4 regions of the Streptomyces sp. P9-2B-2 genome follow, and region 2 is predicted to be linked to each of the others. Evidence: riboswitches for the same ligand, from Rfam matches in the RefSeq annotation. Region 2 holds a riboswitch; each other region holds the start of a gene.

What was found. A riboswitch is a leader RNA that binds a small molecule or an ion and turns the genes downstream of it on or off. The one in region 2 is predicted to bind cyclic di-AMP.
Region 1: it holds a riboswitch for cyclic di-AMP, as region 2 does, so the genes downstream of both, QT196_RS18530 (M23 family metallopeptidase) here and QT196_RS24620 (C40 family peptidase) in region 2, are expected to answer to the same signal.
Region 3: it holds a riboswitch for cyclic di-AMP, as region 2 does, so the genes downstream of both, QT196_RS29715 (M23 family metallopeptidase) here and QT196_RS24620 (C40 family peptidase) in region 2, are expected to answer to the same signal.
Region 4: it holds a riboswitch for cyclic di-AMP, as region 2 does, so the genes downstream of both, QT196_RS36505 (C40 family peptidase) here and QT196_RS24620 (C40 family peptidase) in region 2, are expected to answer to the same signal.

What each region holds. Positions count from the first base shown of each region.
Region 1 covers NZ_CP129126.1:4,252,935-4,255,127, reverse strand. Annotated here, with positions in the region: gene QT196_RS18535 (DUF2332 domain-containing protein) at 1-717, opposite strand, end outside; cyclic di-AMP (ydaO/yuaA leader) riboswitch at 1,002-1,156, shown strand; gene QT196_RS18530 (M23 family metallopeptidase) at 1,168-2,193, shown strand, end outside.
Region 2 covers NZ_CP129126.1:5,587,561-5,589,753, forward strand. Annotated here, with positions in the region: gene QT196_RS24620 (C40 family peptidase) at 1-906, opposite strand, end outside; cyclic di-AMP (ydaO/yuaA leader) riboswitch at 914-1,098, opposite strand; gene pcrA (DNA helicase PcrA) at 1,389-2,193, shown strand, end outside.
Region 3 covers NZ_CP129126.1:6,740,658-6,742,850, reverse strand. Annotated here, with positions in the region: gene QT196_RS29720 (GntR family transcriptional regulator) at 1-323, opposite strand, end outside; gene QT196_RS29715 (M23 family metallopeptidase) at 585-1,385, opposite strand; cyclic di-AMP (ydaO/yuaA leader) riboswitch at 1,398-1,553, opposite strand; gene QT196_RS29710 (pitrilysin family protein) at 1,765-2,193, opposite strand, start outside.
Region 4 covers NZ_CP129126.1:8,304,838-8,307,030, reverse strand. Annotated here, with positions in the region: gene QT196_RS36515 (ATP-dependent Clp protease proteolytic subunit) at 1-26, shown strand, start outside; gene QT196_RS36510 (hypothetical protein) at 33-341, shown strand; cyclic di-AMP (ydaO/yuaA leader) riboswitch at 618-816, shown strand; gene QT196_RS36505 (C40 family peptidase) at 821-1,294, shown strand; gene QT196_RS36500 (LysE family transporter) at 1,449-2,099, opposite strand; gene QT196_RS36495 (LysR family transcriptional regulator) at 2,171-2,193, shown strand, end outside.

The DNA.
Region 1 (2,193 bases), 1.3 Mb from region 2:
GTCGCCCGGCCATACGAGCGCCTGGAGCCAGCGCAGATCGTCCCGTTCGTCCACCGGGTCGAGCGGGTCCAGGTCGATGCCGGCCCGCCAGACGATCTGCGGCAGCCGTTCGGGCAGCTCGTCGGCCGCCCCTCCCGTACGGCAGGTCAACACCAGCGGGCTCTCCGGGGCCCCCAGCTCGGCCCGGAGGACGCCGCCCGCCCGGTGGCCCGCGCCGTCCTCGCCGTCGGCCTCGTACCGGTAGCGGTAGCGGCCGGGGTGCAGACACAGCCCCGCGGACGTGCCGGCCTCCAGCAGCGCCAGCGGCTGCGGCAGACGGGCGAGCAGCGGCAGCAGGGGGGCGCAGTGGGCCGGTTCATTGGTCTGGGCGGCGCGCTGCATGATCACCGCGCGCACCTCGTCCCAGTGCCGGATCGTCCACTCGCGCCAGCGCCCGTACGCGGCCGCACCGCGCGGGCCCATTTCGGCGTGCGGGCCGTCGAGGTAGCGGACGGCGGCGAGCAGGAGGTCCGGCTGCTGTTTGCTGCCGGCGGGCAGCGAGCCGGACAGCAGATCGCAGAACTCCGGGTCCTGGCTGATCCGCGCGCTCAGCTCCTCGTGTGCGTCCGACCGGCCGCGCGCCTCCCACCAGGAGAACTCCCGGTACCGCTCCGCCACTCCCCACGCGTTACCGGCAGCCCGTCCGGCGTTCCCGGTGTTCCCGACGTTGACGACCATGATCCGACGTTACTGCTCTCACCCTCCGTAACTGAGGGGCACCCCTGTGCATAACAACTGGCACACAATCCGCGGGAGATCGTTTAGAGGTGGCGGGCCGACTCGCCCGGATTGCTGCCCTGCTGGCCGAAAAGGCCGCGCGGCGGCTTGCGCGGAGCGCATACGGATTCGTGGGAACGCTTGGAATTCGGTCGCCGTCTCTATTACTGTCCGATAACGCAGCGCGGTCGTCCCAGCCGTCGCCCGAGGCGGCACCGCGCGCCGACGCCGAATCCCGCACGCGCTTTTCACGCACCCCCAAGCACTTCGAACTGCACCTAGGGAACCGGGGAACCACTTCCTTGGGGTGAATCGGACGCCCTCCGCCAGTGGGCGTCCGTAGGAGACCTTCCTGCTCCGAACCCGTCAGCTAACCCGGTAGGCGAGAAGGAAGGAAAGGAGTGCGCCCCCGTGGCGTCCAACAGGCCTACCCCCGTGGACCCGTCCGCCTACGAGCTCGATGACCGAGGTGCCTTCCCCGGCCCCGGTGTCGATGACGGCGACGGACCGTGGGAGGAATGGAATCCCACCGAGGAATCCACCCGTTCCGTTCGAGGCAAGCACCGCGTCGCCAAGCAGCGCGGCGGCGGATTCGCCCGCAGCGGCACCGTCCTGGGTGTCGGCGTCATCGCGGCGGTCGGCGCGAGCGGCATGGCCTCGGCCGAGGGCCGTCCGCCGGTGCCGATCTCGATGCCCGACGTCGGCGGCATGGCCGACGACCTCTCCGAGAAACTGCCGGATGCCAAGGAGCTTCCCGGCATCGGCGACCTGATATCCGACGACGGCTCCGCGGCCGCCGACGCCGCCTCGGCTCCCGCCGACGGCACGGCCACCGCCGCTTCCATGGGGACGGGCGCGGACACGGGGAACGCCGCGGGCGCCGGTGAGGCGCTGCGCAGCCGCATCCTCCAGCAGGCCGACGCGCAGCAGGGCACCGCCGAGCAGGAGGCCCGCGAGGCCGCCGAGAAGGCCGCTGTCCAGCAGGCCGCAGCGGAAGCCGCCGCCCACCAGAAGTCGGCCGAGAAGGCCGCAGCAGCCAAGAAGGCGGCCGAGATGGAGGCCAAGCGCAAGGCGGAGGAAGCGGCCCGACGGAAGGCCGAGGCCGAACGCCTCGCCAAACTGGCGAAGAGCTTCATCACCCCCGTGTCCTCCTACACGCTCACCGCCGGCTTCGGCCAGGCCGGCGACCGCTGGGCCGCCGACCACACCGGACAGGACTTCGCCGCGCCGACCGGCACCCCCATCAAGGCGGTGCACTCCGGCACCATCACCCAGGCCGGCTGGGCCGGCTCGTACGGCTACCGCATCGTCCTCACCCTCGACGACGGCACCGAACTCTGGTTCTGCCACCTCTCCTCGATGGTGAAGACCTCCGGCAAGGTCAGCACCGGCGACGTCATCGGCCGCGTCGGCGCCACCGGCAACGTCACCGGCCCC
Region 2 (2,193 bases):
CGAGCAGTCGTAGGACGTGGGTCCGGTCGCGCCCCAGACATACGGCTTGCCGATCTGGGCGCGGGCGAAGGCGAGCGCCTTGGCGCCCTTGCTGGTGGTGGAGTCGCCCGTGGAGCCGCCCGTGGACCCGCCCGTGGAGCCACTACCGGTGGAGCCGCCCGTCGAGCCGCCGCCGTCCTGCTGCCGCTGGCGCTCCCGCTCCTGCTGCTTGCGCGCCTCCTCCGCGGCCCGGCGCTTGGCCGCCGCCTCCTTCTGGCGCTCCAGCTCCGCCAGCCGCGCCTTCTCCTGCGCGGTCAGCCGGGACAGCAGCTGCCGGGCCTCGGCCAGCTTGTCCTGGACGGAGCGCTTGGACTCCTTGAGGGAGGCCTGCGACTCCTGCAACCGCTCCAGGCTGCGGGTCGCCTGGGCGCGCTGCTTGGTGGCCGCCGCCTGCTGCTCCTGGTAGTCGGTGACGGCCTGCTTCTGCCGGCCGGTCAGCCGCTCCATGAGGTGGTTGCGGTCGACGAACTGCTGCGGGTCCTTGGCGAGCATCAGCTGCGCCGTCGGGTTCATGCCGCCGGTCCGGTACTGCGCCGAGGCAAAGGTGCCCAACAGGCGCCGGGACTCGTTCATCTTCTCGGCGCGCTTGGCGGAGGCGTCGAGCAGACTGTCCACGGTGTGGCGCTGGCCGTCGGCGCGCTCCTTGGCGGCGTTGTATTTCTGGGTGGCCACTTCGGCCTGGTGGTAGAGGTCGTCGACCTTCTGTTTGACCTCTTCGACGGTGGGCTTGGGCGCCCTGGGGGCCGCTTCGGCGGACTGCGAGAGCAGGGTGACCGAGGCGAGGGCGGCGGTGGTGAGGCCGGCCGCCGTACGGCGGCCTGTGGGTGAGGCGAGAACGCTGGTGCGCGGCTTGCGATGCGACGCCAAGGCCGGCAACTCCTTCCGTGGACCGCCTACCGGGTTAGCTGTCGGGTTCGGGCGGTGTCGCTGACGGAAGGCTTGCCCTACGGTCCGGACGTCCACTGGCGACGGCCGTACGGATCGATTCACCCCGGTGGTGCTGGTGGGTCCCCGGCTCCGGGTGCCTGAGGGCAGGGCCGGACTCGGCGTCGGCGGCCCGTGCGAACCTGTCGTTCGCGGGGAGGCGGGCTGCCTGAGCGAGGACGTTAGCCAACTCGTGTGGCTTCTGTGAAGGCTGATGTTCGATATGCCCGAAACCTTTTCGTGACCTGAACGCGATGCGGGGGTTGTTGTGGCAGATGTCGGATTCGGGTAGACGAAGCGCCGCCCGCCCGGCGCCCGGCCGCCGGCCTCCTGACCTGGCGCTGCGCGGGGGGCCGCCCGGTGGTGGCGCGCAATCCGCCACTCCGCGGCGGACTGTCAGTGCGGCGGCCTAGACTCGGTGGGCGATGAGCAGCCTCTTTGACGACAGCTTCCTGGCGGACCTCGGCCACAAGGGCGAGGAGGAGCACCCCCCGCCCCCCGAGGACGAGCACGGCCCGGCCCCGGAGGACGAGCACGGCCCGGCCCCGGAGGAGATCCCCGCCGACCTCTTCGGCGGGAGGTTCGACGCGCCCGCGCCCAGGGAGCCGTACTACCGCGACGGCGCCGCCCGCCCCGCCATCGACCCGGCGGCGCTGCTGGAGGGGCTCAACGACGAGCAGAAGGCCGCCGTGGTGCACACGGGCGGTCCGCTGCTGATCGTCGCCGGTGCCGGCTCCGGCAAGACCCGGGTGCTGACCCACCGCATCGCGCATCTGCTCGCCGAGCGCCATGTACACCCCGGCCAGATCCTCGCGATCACGTTCACCAACAAGGCCGCCGGTGAGATGAAGGAGCGCGTCGAGGAGCTGGTCGGCCCGCGCGCGAACGCCATGTGGGTCTCCACCTTCCACAGCGCCTGCGTCCGCATCCTGCGCCGCGAGTCCAAGAAGCTGGGCTTCACCTCGTCCTTCTCGATCTACGACGCCGCCGACTCCAAGCGCCTGATGGCCCTGGTCTGCCGCGATCTGGATCTGGACCCCAAGCGCTACCCGCCCAAGTCCTTCAGCGCGAAGATCTCCAACCTCAAGAACGAGCTCATCGACGAGGAGACCTTCGCCGGCACCGCTGCCGATGGTTTTGAGAAGACGCTCGCCGAGGCGTACGCGATATACCAGGCACGGCTGCGCGAGGCCAACGCCCTGGACTTCGACGACATCATCATGACCACGG
Region 3 (2,193 bases), 1.2 Mb from region 2:
CCGCGGAGCACTTTGAGGTGGGCCGGGCTGCGGCGGGCGGCCGCGCGGGCGGCGCCCAGTGGCTCCAACAGGGCGCGGATGTCCAGGAGGTCGGCCGCCTCCTGCTCGGTGGGCTCGGCGACGCAGGCGCCCGCGTGGTGGCGGGTGGTGACAAAGCCCTCGGACTGAAGGGTGCGCAGTGCTTCGCGCACCGGCACTCTGGAGACGCCGTAACGGGCCGCCAGGATCTCCTCGATCAGCCGGCTCCCCGGCGCCAGCGCACCGGAGACAATGTCGTCGCGAATCGCCGTGCACACCGCATGCGCGGAAATATGGCCTCGCATCTTCCGCGCCTCCGCCGTAATCCCCTGGAAACGCCGCCGGTCGGCGACTTTTCGGTGACTCTATTCGACCGGCACGGCTTTTCCGACGGGGTCCGGGTATTCATGGATAACTTTTGGCCGGAAGTCGCGGGCCCGCGGCGTAACCCGTGCGCGCACCGCACTCCGGATACGCCGAAGCCCCGGCCGTGGGACCGGGGCTCCGGAAGGACGCTCGGCGTGAGGCAGGCCCCGTAGGGGACGCGGCACCGGCGCGGCGCGGGATCAGACGTTGACGCCGTGCCCGCGCAGGTAGGAGACCGGGTCGATGTCCGAGCCGTAGTCGGCGCCGGTGCGGGCCTCGAAGTGCAGGTGCGGGCCGGTGACGTTACCGGTGGCGCCGGAGAGGCCGATCTGCTGGCCCGGGGTGACCTGCTGGCCGACCGAGACACCGAGCGACGACAGGTGGCCGTACTGGGTGTACGTGCCGTCGTTCATCTTGATCACGATGTTGTTGCCGTACGAGCCGCCCCAGCCGGCCTCGACGACGGTGCCCGAGCCGACCGCGTGGACGCTGGTGCCGGAGGCCGCGTGGAAGTCGATACCGGTGTGGCTGCCGGAGGACCACAGGCCGCTGGAGGCCTTGTAGGAGGTGGAGACGTAGGAGTCGGAAATCGGGGCGACGAAGGCGTTGAGGCGCTTGCGCTCCGCGTCGCGGGCGGCTCGCACCTTGGCCTCGTGGGCGGCCTTGGCCTTCTTCTTCGCCGCCTCGGCACGCCGCTTGGCCTCGTCGGCCTGCTTCTTGGCGACGGCCTCGGCCTTCGCCCGCGCCGCGGCGATCTCGGCGTCGGCCTGCTGCGCGTCGGCCTGGGCCTCGACACGGCTGGCGAGCTCGTCCCCCATCACGACGGCCTGCTGGAGCCCGGTGTCGTGCGCGCGTGCCTCGTCCGTCGCGGCCAGCGCCGGCGAGGCCACGGAAGCGACCACACCACCGGCCGCGAGGGTGGCTATGCCGGCGATGTTGCGGCCCGTCTTGACGGGACGGCTCGTGCGACGGTGCTTCCCGGTGGCACGGATGAACGCCATGTGCTGGCTTGTCCTTTCCCTCCTTCTCGCCTACCGGGTTAGCTGACGGGTTCGGAGCAGGAAGGTCTCCTACGGACTCCTCGGAGAGGAGCCCGATTCACCCCAAGGGACATATGGGTCCCCGGCTCCCCTGGCTCGCGCCGTACGGGGACTCGGCGATGACTGCCCGGTGCCACTGTTGTGGCGGACTTGTGACGAACAGCCGGACCGACGCTAAACGGGGCAACTTTCAATCGGCAAACAGATCAGCTTTTTTGTGCGGGATGCCACAAGAACCGGGGCACCAGCCGCGATAAACCGGACATACAGCGGCTCCCGTGGCCGATAAGCACCACGGGAGCCGCATGTCGACATATGACCTTCCGTCACACCGGCGGGACTAGCCGCTGACGACGGTCACCTCACCGATGCCCAGCGCCTTGACCGGCTCGGCGATCTGTGCCGCGTCGCCCACCAGGACGGTCACCAGCCGGTCCACGGGGAAGGCGTTGACCGCCGCCGCGGTCGCCTCGACCGTGCCGGTCTCCACGAGGCGGGCGTACAACTGCGCCTGGAAGTGATCCGGCAGCTGCTGCTCCACCTGGTCGGCGAGGGTGCCCGCGACGGCCGCCGCGGTCTCGTACTTCAGCGGCGCGACCCCGACGAGGTTCTGCACGGCGACATCCCGCTCCTCGTCCGTCAGCCCCTCTGCCGCGAGGGTGCGCAGCACCTTCCACAGGTCCTCGAGCGCCGGAACGGTGGAGCCGGTGTCCACCGAGCCGCTGATGGCCAGTAGCGCGGCGCCCGTCGACCCCTCGGGGGAGGTGGG
Region 4 (2,193 bases), 2.7 Mb from region 2:
CCACCCCCCAACCCGGCGATCGGTGAGCCCGGATGCTGCTGCCGGAACTTCCGCCACTGCCCGCCCTGACACGGGCCGAGGGCGACCTGATCGACCGCTATCTGGAGGTGCTCGACCTGCTGGGCAAGATCAACCCGGCCCGGGGCGGCGACACCTACTCCGGACTGCGGGCCGCCCAGGCACTGGTCGGCAAGGCCGCCGGGCTGCGGGACGCGCTGACGCTGATGCACGACCGGGGCGAGAGCGAGCTGCACCGCGAGACCCTGGCCCGCGCGCTCCGGGTATTGGAGGGCGAGCGCCGGGCCGGGCTCGTGACGATGCCGCCGGCCACGGAGAGTTGACGCGACACGCACACGGAGCTGCGCATACGGCGTAGCGTCCGGGCCCGATGTGAGGAGGCGTCGAATTGCGCGGGGAGACGCAATTCCCTGGACCATTGATGTTTCGCCGCTGGTCCAGAGGGTGTGACGCTCCGCGTCTCGGCACTTGCGAGAACAAAAGTAACCATTCAGGCGAAGTGTGACGCATGTCACATACGGCATTTTCAGCTCGGAATTCCGGTGGCGGGTGCGTGACGATCCCTTCGACGGCAAGCCCCCGCCACAGCGACGGGGCGGTCCGGACGGGCGCCTAATCCCGCCGCCGTACCGGATGTCCGGTCGACGTTGTGGATCGGCGGGAGCGGAGGACCCGAGCAGGACGGGGTCCCGGCCTCAGGGCCGAGGGCTCCTTGGGGTGAAGCCGTACGCACGGCCGGGCATCTTCGCCTGCCCGAACCCGACAGGTCTTCCTTCGCAGGCGGCTGACGAAGGGTTTGCGCATGACTGTGCGCATGCATACGCCGAATCTGCTGGCGCGCGCCGGCACCGTCACCGCTCTGACGCTGGTCACCCTGGGCGGGACAACCGTCGCCCCGGGAGAGACCGGGAACGCCGAAGCCGCGACGGTGTCCGCCTACGCGCTGCGCATCGCGGCCTCCAAGAGCGGCGCGCCCTACCAATACGGCGCCCAAGGGCCGTACCGCTTCGACTGTTCGGGCCTGACGCTGTACTCGTTCAAGCGCGCCGGGCGGGCCCTGCCCCGTACCGCCGCCGCCCAGTACGTCCGCACCCGGCATATCCCGGCCTCCGTGCGCAGACGCGGTGACCTGGTCTTCTTCCGTTCCGCACGCGGCATTTACCACGTCGGCATCTACGCGGGCCGGGGCCGGATGTGGCATGCGCCCAAGGCCGGGAGCGTGGTGCGGCTGGAGCGGATCTGGAGCGGCGCGGTGTCCTATGGACGTGTGGGCTGACCGGCATTTCGTCTCACGTGTGATCAATTGTCAGTGGGATTGGCCCACTTGGCCGGTTGACCTCACCGCTGAGCACACTGCTGACGTCCGCGGCGCGCGGAAGCTTCCCGCCCGCGGACGGCTCGGTGACGGTGGCCGAACCGCTGCCCGTCCTTCAGGCCAGTACGACCTCGACGAGCAGGATGCCGCCCAGCGTGGTGAGCAGCGCTCCGGTGACGGCTTCCAGGGCGCGGGTGACCCGGGGGCGGCGCAGCCAGTCGCCCAGGTGGTCGACGAGCAGTGCGACGGCGGGGAACCACACCAGGGCCATGGCGACGACCATCGTCGCGAGCAGGAGCGTACGGGGCAGGGCGGGTTCGCCGGCCGGGACGAACTGCGGGAGCAGGCTGAGGAAGAGGACCGGGGCCTTGGGGTTGAGGGCGTTGGTCAGGAAGCCCTGGCGCAGGCTCCGCCCCGTGGTGCCCGGGCGGGCCACCGGGCTGTCGGCCGGGGCGGTCGCGGCGTCGTCGGGCGTTCCCCTGCGGCGGACGGCCGCGACCAGCGCACCGACTCCGAGGTACAACAGATAGATACCGCCGAGGAGTTGGACGGCGCCGAAGAGTGCGGGCACGGCGACCAGCACGGCCGCGAGTCCGGCGACCGCCAGTGCGGTGTGCACCAGCAGCCCGCCCGCCACTCCGACGGCGGCCGCCACCCCCGCCCGGCGCGAGTCGAGCGCGTGGCGCACCACGACCGCGAAGTCCGCGCCCGGCATGGCGACCATGCCGGCGGCTACTCCGGTGAAGGCGATCAGCTGTCCGTCCATGGGAGCAGTTTCGCTGGTCAGAGCCTTTAATGGGGAGTGGCAATGTTCTTGGGGAGCCTAAAGAGGTTCTTATGTACGACCCCACGCGACTGGC